Regions from separate parts of the Thalassobacillus sp. B23F22_16 genome, predicted to be linked through region 2. Evidence: riboswitches for the same ligand, from Rfam matches in the RefSeq annotation. Region 2 holds a riboswitch; each other region holds the start of a gene.
The links. Region 2 has a riboswitch for S-adenosylmethionine ahead of ACGTNI_RS04730 (homocysteine S-methyltransferase family protein). Riboswitches for the same ligand answer to the same signal wherever they lie in the genome.
Positions count from the first base shown of each region.

Region 1: linked by a shared signal. The riboswitch ahead of ACGTNI_RS12545 (Na+/H+ antiporter NhaC family protein) and the one ahead of ACGTNI_RS04730 (homocysteine S-methyltransferase family protein) in region 2 are both predicted to bind S-adenosylmethionine.
Region 3: linked by a shared signal. The riboswitch ahead of ACGTNI_RS05980 (methionine biosynthesis PLP-dependent protein) and the one ahead of ACGTNI_RS04730 (homocysteine S-methyltransferase family protein) in region 2 are both predicted to bind S-adenosylmethionine.

Region 1 covers NZ_JBIEKD010000015.1:7,596-11,811, forward strand. Annotated here, with positions in the region: gene ACGTNI_RS12545 (Na+/H+ antiporter NhaC family protein) at 246-1,577, opposite strand; SAM riboswitch class I at 1,673-1,775, opposite strand; gene ACGTNI_RS12550 (glycoside hydrolase family 13 protein) at 1,921-3,588, opposite strand; gene ACGTNI_RS12555 (STAS domain-containing protein) at 3,873-4,216, shown strand, end outside.
Region 2 covers NZ_JBIEKD010000003.1:172,812-177,027, forward strand. Annotated here, with positions in the region: gene pruA (L-glutamate gamma-semialdehyde dehydrogenase) at 1-572, opposite strand, end outside; gene ACGTNI_RS04720 (proline dehydrogenase family protein) at 607-1,524, opposite strand; gene ACGTNI_RS04725 (BrxA/BrxB family bacilliredoxin) at 1,784-2,221, opposite strand; SAM riboswitch class I at 2,385-2,495, shown strand; gene ACGTNI_RS04730 (homocysteine S-methyltransferase family protein) at 2,581-3,633, shown strand; gene ACGTNI_RS04735 (dihydrolipoamide acetyltransferase family protein) at 3,711-4,216, opposite strand, start outside.
Region 3 covers NZ_JBIEKD010000005.1:55,177-59,392, forward strand. Annotated here, with positions in the region: gene ACGTNI_RS05975 (hypothetical protein) at 1-824, shown strand, start outside; gene ACGTNI_RS05980 (methionine biosynthesis PLP-dependent protein) at 876-1,988, opposite strand; SAM riboswitch class I at 2,067-2,175, opposite strand; gene ACGTNI_RS05985 (DUF3231 family protein) at 2,350-2,862, opposite strand; gene ACGTNI_RS05990 (DUF2188 domain-containing protein) at 3,003-3,467, shown strand; gene ACGTNI_RS05995 (M14 family metallopeptidase) at 3,686-4,216, shown strand, end outside.

The DNA.
Region 1 (4,216 bases), on a different contig from region 2:
AATTGAAGTCTTGTTATGAGACAATAGGTAAGCTAATTAGAACGACCATCACTTCTCTGTCCATATCAGCATCCTCATTATTCCCACGTTACTGTATATTCTTTTCATTTGCTGTTGGTTTTCCACCTTTCTATATGTACGAATGACATAGCCAAAAGTTTTCAATATTATCCAATTTCCTTAGAAAACCTGGCTTACACGTAGGTAGTGTTTTATTAAAAAAAGGTTCCGCTCTCCGCGGAACCTTATGTTCTGATCTCTACTTCTTCCCTTTTTTCAGTTGGTGTCCTGGTAAACTTCGGAAATCGGAAAACAATGGCCAGTAGGCCAGACAAAGCAAGCAGTATCGGATAAAAACTGTAAGGGACGATTTCCACCGGTGAAATCTTTGCTACCCCGGCAGCTGCAAGGATTTGAGCTCCATAAGGAATTAAGCCCTGTACCGCGCTTGAAAAGATATCAAGCAGGCTTGCCGACCTCCGGTTATCAATAGCAAACCGTTCAGAAATTTGTTTGGCAAGCGGCCCGGCCGTAATAATGGAAATCGTATTATTCGCTGTCGCGAGATTCACTGCTGAGACCAGACCAGCAATCCCTGATTCCCCACCTTTATTGCTATGGATTCGATTCGTGATCCTTTCCAGCAAAAATTCAATACCGCCATTTCTCCGAATCAGTTCAACCAATCCGCCAAGCAAGATGACGAGCATCGTCAGTTCCTGCATACCAGTAAAACCTTCACTGATCAACGTCACAAAGTCCATTATGGAAAATTCTCCAAGTGCCAGGCCGACAACTCCAGCAAAAATGATACCGCCAATCAACACAAAAATCACATTGACACCAGCGATAGCAAATCCAAGTACTCCAAGGTATGGCAGTACTTTGACGAAGTTGAATGGGTGGCTTTCCTCAATAGAACCTGCTGCATCGGCACTTAACACACCGAAAATGACAGCAGTTATTACGGCAGCGGGTAAAACAATAAAAAAGTTCGCTTTAAACTTGTCTTTCATTTTTGTCCCTTGTGTCCGAACAGCAGCAATTGTCGTATCAGAAATGATCGACAGGTTGTCCCCGAACATCGCACCGCTGATTATAGCACCCATTACTAACGCCACCGGGACACCTGTCTGTTCAGCAACTCCCAGTCCAATTGGAGCCAGCGCCACAATTGTCCCAACCGAAGTCCCCATGGAAATTGAAATGAAACAGCCAATCACGAACAACCCAACGACAAGCAGGCTTTGCGGAAGTATGGTAAGACCCAAATTCACCGTCGAGTCAACCGCTCCCATTCCTTCCGCTACAGAAGCAAACGCGCCTGCTAATAAGAAGATGATGACCATCAGAATGATGTTCGGATGCCCGCCCCCTTCCGCAAGCTGCATTACTTTCGTTTGGAATGTTTCTTTGCGGTTCATAAACAAGGCGGCAAATATAGCAACGAACACCGCCACAATGACCGGCATCTGATAGAAATCACCTGTAATAAGACCAGATCCGATAAATAATAAAATGAACATACCAAACGGAATCAGCGCGAACGGATTCCCTGTTATTTTTTCACTTTGCATATAAAAAACCTCCACTTTTATTATGCCCATTCCTGTTGTAATTTTGACCATGAAAAAAACTTCTTGCAGACGCAAGAAGTTACTGGTTATTTTCCTGCTTATCTGCCAAGTACCATGACTTGCTGGAATTAGCACCTTCCTATCCAGGAGGTTGCTGAAGCTTCATCGGACCAGTCCCTCTGCTTCTCTTGATAAGATCTCGATTTAATTATGGTTTGCTCATGCACTATTTTCACACTTTACAATAGAAAGAAGCTAGATGCAATAACTTGATTTTTCCATCCTCCCCATCGCCAATTAAAGAAATGCACCAATCGATCGTTGACAGGTGCATTTCTTGTTATTATTTAAATTTATAAACTCGAGCCTCATAAGGCTTGAATTTAACAGATTTTAAATTTTCCTCTGAATCAATCTCATAGTTGCTGAGCAAAAGCTCTGCCTCTTTATTCTGTAAGTTTGCCGGCAGCTCAAAATCAGCATCTTCTTCAAAAAGATTCGTGACAACCAATACAACCTCATCCTCCAACGCGCGAGTATAAGCATAAATACTATCGTGGTCTTCTAATACAAGGTCATAGCTGCCATAGATAAGAACGTCACTCCCTTTTCTCAAATCAATCAGCTGTTTGTAGTAATGGTAAATGGAGTTTGGATCCTCTATCCCTTTTTGTACATTGATTTCTGCATAATTCGGATTAAGCTTCAACCACGGCGTCCCAGTTGTAAAACCGGCATTCCTGGTATCGTTCCATTGCATCGGCGTCCTTGAATTGTCGCGGCCGTTTTTCCAAATGACCTCCATGATCTCTTCGTGAGATTTCCCCTCTTCTAATTCGTTGAAGTACATATTTTTAATGGCTACATCATTATAGTCCTCGATGGAATCAAACTTAGTATTGGTCATCCCGATCTCCTGCCCCTGGTAAATGAACGGCGTTCCCTGCATCAAAAAGTACATGGTCGCCAGACATTTTGCCGACTTATCCAGAAATTCCTTATCATTTCCCCAGGTCGAAACAGATCTCGGCTGGTCATGGTTTTCCAGGAATAAAGCATTCCACCCCCTGCCTTCCAGCCCCTTCTGCCATTTGGTTAAAATTTCTTTCAAGGAGTGGATATCAAGTCCGCCATCGGTATTTTTACCCCAGAGGTCAAGATGCTCGAATTGGAAGATCATATTGAACTTGCCGTTTTCCTCCCCGACCCATTTATCGGCTTGCTCGACTTTAACACCGTTAGCTTCACCAACAGTCATAATGTCGTAATTGTCAAATGTCTTTTCTTTCAATTCTTCCAGAAAAATCTGAATGCCTTCACGGTTCATATGACCTTCGAAGGAAGGGACAAACTTCTTGTTTTCCGGGTTAGGGAGATCTGGGAAGCCCGGGATCTTTTTAATATGGGAAATCGCATCGATTCGGAATCCGTCAATCCCTTTATCGAGCCACCAATTGACCATTTCATAAAGATTTTCACGCACTTCCGGATTCTCCCAATTCAAATCGGGTTGCTTCCGGGAAAACACATGCATGTAATACTCCTTGGTCTTCGCATCAAACTCCCATGCTGACCCGCCAAAAATTGATTCCCAGTTGTTCGGCTCCTTGCCGTCTTTTCCAGGATGCCAAATATAATAGTCCCGAAATGGATTGTCTTTGGAAGAGCGGGATTCGATAAACCACGGATGCTCATCAGAAGTATGGTTGATGACAAGATCCATGATCAGTCGCATACCACGCTTATGAACCTCTCTCAACAGCTGATCGAAATCAGCCATTGTTCCAAACTCCTCCATGATACCTTTATAATCACTGATATCATAACCATTATCATCATTCGGCGAGCTGTAAATCGGACAAATCCAAATCACATCTATTCCAAGATCCATCAGATAATCCAGCTTGGAAATAACACCCTGTATGTCGCCGATGCCATCTCCATTTGAATCCATAAAACTTCGCGGATATACTTGATATGCTACTGCTTCTTTCCACCATTTTCTGCTCATAATAGACTGCTCCTAACCTGTTGTCGTTAAATTATATCGTTAATGTGCAATCGATTGCACAAATAGACAAAAAAATAACAAGGTCAAACAACGACCTCTACTAGTTTCTCTTCATTTATCGTATAATTGCTTTTATCTATTGTCAAGCAGTAATTGAAATCGATTACATCCATTTGCTGTGCTGTTTATCCTTTACTTGTATATCTCCAATTATTTGGTATTATATAAAGGATTGATTGTTAGCGTCTTCTTCAACTATAAGTCAAACTTAAAGGAGTAATTTGATGGAGAAGGAATTCAGATATATCGGAGAAAAAATAGTAGATCATCGTTATGAATTGACAGAAACCTTTAATGAAGAAGTAATGAAGGTATATCCGGAAAATTTCGCTGAAACCGGTATGCCCGAAGCGGAATATTATAAAATTCGAGCGGATTTATTCAAATCCTTCGGAGAAGTTTTATATAAAGATGAAAAAGAAGTGCAGCAAAAGGTTTATGAGTGGGCAGAAGTAGCTGCTAAACGAACGATCGACTATCATGTATCCCTGACGGAGGCTCTTCGGGTCCTCTCCTTCTTTCAACCCACCATCTGGCAATTTTTTCAGGAGGAATTAGATCAGGAACA
Region 2 (4,216 bases):
GTACCAGCCATAATTGCAAAAGCTAAGTTCCATGGCGGAATAACTACACTTACACCAATCGGCGTATAAACATAACGGTTATGCTCCCCATCACGACTATTGACAGGCTTTCCATCTTTTAGTTCCAGCATTTGACGACCGTAATATTCGAGGAAATCAATCGCTTCTGCCGTATCCGCATCGGCTTCCTTCCATGGTTTACCTACTTCATAGACAAGGTAAGCAGAAAATTCATGCTTACGCTTGCGCACGATGTTAGCAGCACGGAATAGAATCTCAGCCCTGGATGCAGCATCCCACTTTTTCCAGCTCTTGAATGCTTCTGCTGCTGATTGAATTGCTTTCTCAGCAGTCTCCTGATTGGCTTTTGAAACATTTCCTACCACCTGCTTTGTATCAGCAGGGTTCGTAGAAACAATTTTTTCTTCCGTGTGAATACGCTCTCCATTCACCACAAGGTCATAGTCTTTCCCTAGTTCATCTTTCACTTGTTTCAATGCAGCTTCAAATGCCTGCTTATTCTCCTCAATCGTAAAATCTGTGAATGGTTCATGACGATAAGCTGTTACCATTTATAAAACCCCTTTCAAGAAATTTATTTATCATTTATTTACTGAAAACACCTTTAATAGCAAAGGCGATATTCGCTGGTCGTTCAGCCATCCTTCTCATAAAATAACCATACCAATCATCTCCATAAGGCAAGTATACTCGTACGGTATAGCCCTCCTTAGCAAGGTCAAGTTGTGTCTGATTCCTCATCCCATATAACATTTGGAATTCAAATTGATCGGTTGGTATCTGATGTTCTGCTGCCAGCTCTTTCGTGTAATTGATGATTTGATCATCATGGCTGGCGATAGCTGTATAATTGCCATTCAATAAATTTTTCTTAATCAGATGCTTCAAATTGGCATCTACCTTTTCTTTATCCGGAAAAGCAACTTTTCCAGATTCTTTATATGCCCCTTTTACTAATCTCAAATAAGGATCATATTCATCGAGATCATCTATATCACAATCAGAGCGGTACAAATAAGATTGAATGACTGTACCAAGGTTGTGATAGGTTGTTTTTAATCGTTTATAAATATCCAGGGTACGTTCGCATCGCGATGAGTCTTCCATATCTATGGTGACAACTACCCCGTGCTTCTCGGCTGTATCAAGGATTTGCTCCATGTTTTCGATAACAAGTTCTTCATTGATGTCGAGTCCAAGGGAGGTAAGTTTTAACGAAACTTCAGAACCTAACTGATGTTCAGCGATCGTACGAATGGTTTCTATACATTCTTGTGAACGCTTTCTCGATTCTGCTTCGGAATTTACAAATTCTCCTAAATGGTCAACGGTCACTTGAAGACCTTGCTGATTCAATTGCTTAATCAAGGGTACGGCCTGGTCAAAGGTTTCTCCGCCGACTATTTTATCAGCTCCGAATTTTGGCCCCCACTTTTTCGCTAATTTATCCAGCAGCCGGTTATTCGATAAAAACAAGAAAAAGTTCTTACTAATGGCTTCCACTACCATCACATCCCTTCGCTTCACTTACGTAAAGAAGATGTTTCCCTATTCCTTGTAACCCTAACCTAATTATTTATCTCTTAAGAAAATTGTAACGATTATGACGGCTTTTAGACAAGGTGTGCCACTCACAAACATCTCCCTTCGGTTTTGTGGTTTAAACACAATCACAACTGAGATATATGGAAATGTCCTTCTCAACGCAAAAAAATCCGGTTACAAGGCACTAACCTTGAACCGGATTTTTTCACTTTAAATCTTATATTTCTTCACAATGCTCTTCAAATATGTTTTGGAGCTTTCCAATGACTTCCATTGGTTCAAATCCTTCGATATCATGACGCTCGACCATTGTAACGATTTCTCCGTCCTTCAAAAAAGCAAAAGAAGGTGAAGAAGGCGGGTAGCCGACGAAGTGCTGGCGAGCACGTTCCGTCGCTTCTTTGTCCTGCCCTGCAAATACGGTGACCAGGTGGTCTGGCCGTTTATCATAATGGATAGAATGTGCTGCTGCAGGACGTGCTACACCACCTGCACACCCGCATACAGAGTTAATCATCACCAATGTAGTTCCTTTTTGATTCAATGCTTCATCCACTTCGTCTGGTGTAGTAAGTTCTTTATAGCCAGCCTGGGTGATTTCGTTACGAGCCTGGTTGACGACATCGTTCATATAAATATTGAAATCCATGCGTATATCCCCTTTATAACAAGATTATCTTCTTAGATAATAGTATCAATATTTCCAGTTGCTTTCAATCAATCAGTAATTGCTAATTGCTTTCTATACAAAATTCTCTGAAAATACAGTTGACATTTCTGATTACACCCACTTATAATACAGGACAATTGCATAGCAACTCTTATCAAGAGTGGCGGAGGGACTAGGCCCGATGATGCCCGGCAACCATTCAGGCAGCTGCTTGAAAAGGTGCTAATTCCTACAGAAACCATTTTCTGAAAGATAAGAGAGGACTGGATACATAACTTCCCTCTTCTTATCAAAAGAGGGAAGTTTTTTGTAAAAGAAGAAAATACACCTGAGAGGATGATTGGATGACAAAAAGAAGTTTAGAACAACGATTGCAGGAAGGGCCGGTTATTTGCGGGGAAGGATACCTATTTGAATTAGAGCGTCGCGGATACCTTCAAGCTGGTTCATTCGTTCCGGAAGTCGCCTTGGATAATCCACAAGCCCTTAAACAGACTTATCGCGATTATATGCTGGCAGGTTCGGACGTCGTTTTAGCATTCACTTACAATGCCCACCGGGAAAAAATGCGGATTATCGGCAAGGAAGATTTATTAGAGCCATTGAACCGCCAGGCTATTAGGCTGGCCAAAGAAGTAGCAAAAGAACATCCGGAAGAAGAAGCATTAGTGGCTGGTAACATTTCAAATACTAATCTTTTCAATCCCGACGACCCTTCTTCAAAAGAAGACGTGCGTGCTATTTTTGCTGAAATGGTTCGCTGGTGCAAAGAAGAAGGGGTAGACTTTGTCAATGGTGAAACCTTCTATTATTACGAGGAAGCAAAGATTGCTTTAGAAGAAATAAAAAGACAAGGCCTCCCTGCTGTCATTACGTTTGGATTAATGGGGGAGAATGTATTACGGGATGGATATACCGTAGAGGAAGGCTGTCAGTTATTGAAGAAACATGGAGCTTTGGTAGTAGGAATGAATTGTTTCCGTGGACCAGCTACGATGCAGCCTTTTATGGAAAAAATTCGTGCAAATGTTGAGGGTTATGTAGGTGCACTACCCATACCATATAGAACAACGGAAGAACACCCTACCTTTTTCAATTTACCCGATGGGGGATGCTCTTGTACCCTGCCGACCGAGACTACCTTTCCAACATCGCTGGACCCGCTTTATTGCAACCGGTATGAACTTGCTGCCTGGGCAAAGGAAGCCCATGATATTGGAGTCAATTACTTAGGGTTATGCTGCGGGGCATCTCCAAGTATGCTGCGTGAAGTCGCAGAAACTGTAGGGAGAGTGGCCGTCAATTCCACTTATTCCCCAAATATGGAAAAGCATTTTATGTTTGGAACAGATAAAACCCTGCAATCTCATATCACTTCCTATAAGACAAAAGCATAGAGAGAGACCTTTTCAAAATTGGTTAGATATAATAAAAAACTCCCGTAACCATCTTAGGTACACGGGAGTTTTTCTTATTAATAAATTGGTGTATTATCTTTCGTTACCTTTTCCAGTATATCTTTAACACGCGCAAGGAAATTACCGGCAACCAAGCCATCAAGCACACGATGATCTAATGATAAACATAGATTCACCATATCTCTTGCAGCGAACATCCCATCTTTGATAACAGGCTTTTTCACAATGGATTCCACCTGTAAGATTGCTGCCTGTGGGTGGTTGATGACACCCATGGACTGCACAGAGCCAAAAGATCCGGTATTATTGACCGTAAAGGTGCCTCCTTCCATATCTGCAGAAGTCAACTTACCATTTCTTGCTTTCATAGCAAGGTCAGTAATGTCTTTCGCAATCCCCTTGATGCTCTTGTCATCAGCATCCTTAATGACTGGTACGAACAATTGATCTTCTTTTGCAACTGCAATATTTAAATTAATGGCTTTACGCTGGATAATTTTATCACCAGCCCACGTGCTGTTCAATTGCGGGTATTCTTTTAATGCCTGGGCTACTGCTTTGA
Region 3 (4,216 bases), on a different contig from region 2:
TCGCCTATATGTTGATTAGAAAACAGATTCGAAAACCGAATGACCCTGAAAACGAAAAAGCTTTAAAATCATTGCCGGGCGGTGGCAGTACAACTAGATCTGCTGCTTCTCAAACAGATTCGCGATGGGGGAAAGTTTTTGCTGTCATTGTCCCGCTTTCCATGCTGCTGGTTATGTTATATATGGCATACACGAAATTCAGCAGTGGAAGAATGGGTGGTTTTGAAGGAGGAGACGGAGCGGCGTTCATCGGCGGTGTTGCTGTATTATTATTATCTTTTGCGACGCTTGCTTTTGGAAAAGGGAAGGCACTGGATCGTATTTCCGAGCACATTACAGAAGGTTTTGTATTTGCTTTTAAAGCGATGGGACCTGTCATCCCGATTGCCGGCTTTTTCTTCCTGGGAAGTGGAGATTTCGCCGGAAGCATTCTGTCACTGGGAGAAGAGGCCAGTCCAGCATTTTTGTTCGATCTCGTGCAGGCAGGTCAAAATGTAATCCCGGAAAATATGGTGCTGTCTGCCTTTGGTATTCTGATTATCGGTATGATCACTGGTTTGGATGGGTCTGGTTTTTCCGGTCTGCCATTGACAGGGGCATTATCTGGTGCACTTGCTTCAGGGAATATTGATCCTGCTACCCTGGCAGCTATTGGACAGATGGGATCCATTTGGGTTGGCGGCGGAACTTTGATCGCCTGGTCATCGCTGGTAGCTGTAGCTGGTTTTTGCGGGGTTTCTGTTATGGAACTTGTTCGCAAAAACTTCTTCCCTGTCATCATTGGGCTGATGGTATCCACTACTCTCGCTTTATTTATCTGGTGAAAATAGCCCCCTTACGCTCTTAGGGTAAGGGGGCATTTCCAAGGGGAAAAATCAGACATGCTGGTGCGAGTTTTCTAATGCCTGCTGTAGATCCTGAGTTAAATCCTCAACATTTTCGATTCCTACGGACATGCGAAGGAGCCTGTTACAAACTCCATAGCTGCTGCGAATCTCTTCTGGTATATCATAATGCGTCTGGGTAGCTGGATAGGTGATGAACGTTTCTGTTCCTCCCAGGCTCTCTGCAAATGTAATCAGTTTCAGTTGTTCGAGTAGATGTGGGACGGCTGTTTCATCCTGAACACGAAAGGAAACCATACCGCCTTTGCTAGGATATAAAACGTCAGCAATAAAAGGACTTTGTTCCAGGAACTTGACCAGCTGTTTGGCATTTTCTTCATGCTGTCGCATTCTCAACCCTAACGTCTTCATCCCTCGCATCAATAACCAGCTGTCAAACGGAGATAATACCGCTCCTGATGAATTTTGTTCCAAGCGAAGTTCTTCTAAAAGCTTGCCATCACGAGCTACTACTAATCCGGCAAGTACATCATTATGTCCGCCCAAATATTTAGTCCCGCTATGGAGAACGATATCCGCTCCCTGCTCAAGCGGACGCTGGAGGTATGGCGTGTAGAATGTATTATCCACGATTAATAAAATTTTGTTCTTTTCAGCAACCTTAGCCAGTGCCGTGATATCGATTTGTTTCATCAAAGGGTTTGTTGGAGATTCAATGAACAGTCCTTTCGTTCTATTTGTAATGACCTGTTCAAAATCTGCTGGGTCAGAGCTATTCAAATAGTGAAAGTTGAGGCCGAACTTTTTGAAATGAGTTTCGAAAATACGATAGGAGCCACCATAAACATCCTTCGTTACAATGAACTCATCCCCCGGTTCAAAAATCGAAAAAGTAGCCTGGATGGCAGCCATTCCTGAACTAAAAGCCACACCTCCTGCGCCGGATTCCAGATCAGCGATTGTCTGCTCCAACAAATCACGCGTCGGATTGCCTGTTCGCGAATAATCATACCCGCTTGATTTTCCGATCCCTTCATGCCGATATGCTGTAGAGAAATACACAGGAGGATTAACTGCTCCTGTTGCTGTTTCACTTCGGTTTCCTGTTTGTGCGAGTGTTGTATCAAGGTGATAAGTGCCCATCATTCCGTCTCCTTTATTGTAAAATAAAAAATCAGCCCTTCAGAAGAAGAGCTGATTTTACCGTCAATTAGCCACTTCTTCTTATTTTTCAAATGGATCATACCATTTGCTGGATGTAGCACCTCACCATAATGGCAGGTTGCTGAAGCTTCATCGGTCCAGTTCCCTCAGCTTCTCTTCATAAGAATTGTGAATATTCAATTGAAATGAGTTAATTACCAACATACAGGAATTTTGCTAATGATGCAATCACTTTTTCATAAAAACTTTCCCATTGCCAATAAAATTTTAACATGACTTTTAACATAGCTATATTTTAAAAGAAAAAACCAGACCATGTATTGATGGTCTGGTCCAGGGGTTAAACTGGTTCAGGTACTTTTGTATGCAGGGGAGGTGTTACCAGCCAGCCCTTCTCTTTATTCAGACGAAGCGCTTTAGCGGCAGCCTGGGTTTTGTTCATATGGAACTGCCCGAACATCATCGCAACGTCTTCACGCGTACACTGTCCGATGACCTGGCTGCAGGCAACCATTCCCAGTGATAAATCTGCGGAAACCTGCGCGCTGATTTCCGGATCGTTGAAACGTGCGCCAACCGGGATATCCTCTAACGTAGCATTGGATCTTTCTGGAGCGGAAGGAGGTAATGCTATCCCGTTCGTTTTCAGAATCTCTTCAATACTTTCTGATTCATGCTTGATTCCCTCAATTAACTCTTCAAGCAACTTCATCAATTCTTTATCTCCTGTATGGTTCATAAACGTCTGGTAACGTGTGTAATTTCCTTTAGCCACGGCTAAATAGGACCACATTCCGAACACTTCCCCATAATGGAGAGGCTGTTCTTTAGGATCGCCTGTTAAAATTCCCATTAGAAACACTCCTTTTTTTGTGGTACATAGCTAGTATTTATATTGACTGGGCAACCTATACCTGCCTAAAACAGGCAGAAGATGTTTAATATGTTCATTTATGCGGAACATATTAAACAAACGATTCAGGAGGTGACGTAATGCCTTGGGATAAGAATGATTATCCAAGCTCTCTGAAGAATTTAAATAGCGCCGTCAGGAATAAAGCGATTGATATAGCAAATGCTATGTTAGATGAAGGCTATGATGAAAACCGTGCAATCCCAATCGCTACAAGTCAGGCGAAAGAATGGTACGACAATGCATCACAAAAAGAAATAAATGAAATGAAAGATGTCGATGATAAGGAATTGAAGGAACGGGAAGATAAACAATATGACAACCGGCCGGAATTATTGGACCGTGGAGAACATGTTGTCGCCCATGATGACGGTTGGGCAGTCCAGGCTAAAGGAGCCAAAAAGCCTGACCAGGTGTTTGACAACAAAGATGAAGCGATTGATCGTGCAAAAGAAATTGCTGAAAATAAAGGCACCAAAGCTGTCATTCATAAGAAAAATGGAGACGTTCAGAACGAACACAATTATGAAAACAGCAACAAGTAATGAAACAGACCTCAAAAAAAGGTCTGTTTTTTTGTATCTCGCAATAAGGTTTGAACCAGCGAATGAAACTTTTGGAATAGATGAAGAATAAGCATAGGACGTATGTATCCTTCTGTTAGGGCGTTTTTCCTGAGTTGCGTTTTTTTGACAGGATTCCTCTAAAACTGTCTAGAAAGCTCAAAGAGAACCCGAATAAAATGACGAAAGGATGCATGGTTATGAAAAGAAAAGCATTAAATATCGCTTTATCTGGTGTGTTGTTAAGTTCAGGTCTTGCTTTTGGTACAGTAGACTCTGTAAGTGCGAACGGCCCGAATTACAATGGTAATGAAACGATCAAGAACGAGCGTTTGCATTCGTATAGTGAAATGGTCAAACTCCTTGAAAGGGTCGATCAAAAGTCCGAAAACTTGACGTTAGAAGTATATGGACAGTCTGTAAAAGATCGTGATTTATACCTTGCTAAGTTTGGGGAAAATGAAGATAATCCGACAATCTTATTTTTGACACAGCAGCATGGAAACGAAACATTGACAACGGAAGCTGCTTTGAAAATGGTTCAATACTTAAGCACAGACAGCAATGAAGTTCAACAAATCTTAGATAATGTAAATGTATTGATTGCTCCTCGTCTCAATGTCGATGGAGCAGAAGGCGATGTAAACTTCTCACTGGACGACTATGTCTCAGGGACACATACGCGTTATAACGCAAATGGAGTAGATCTTAACCGGGATCACGTTGACCGT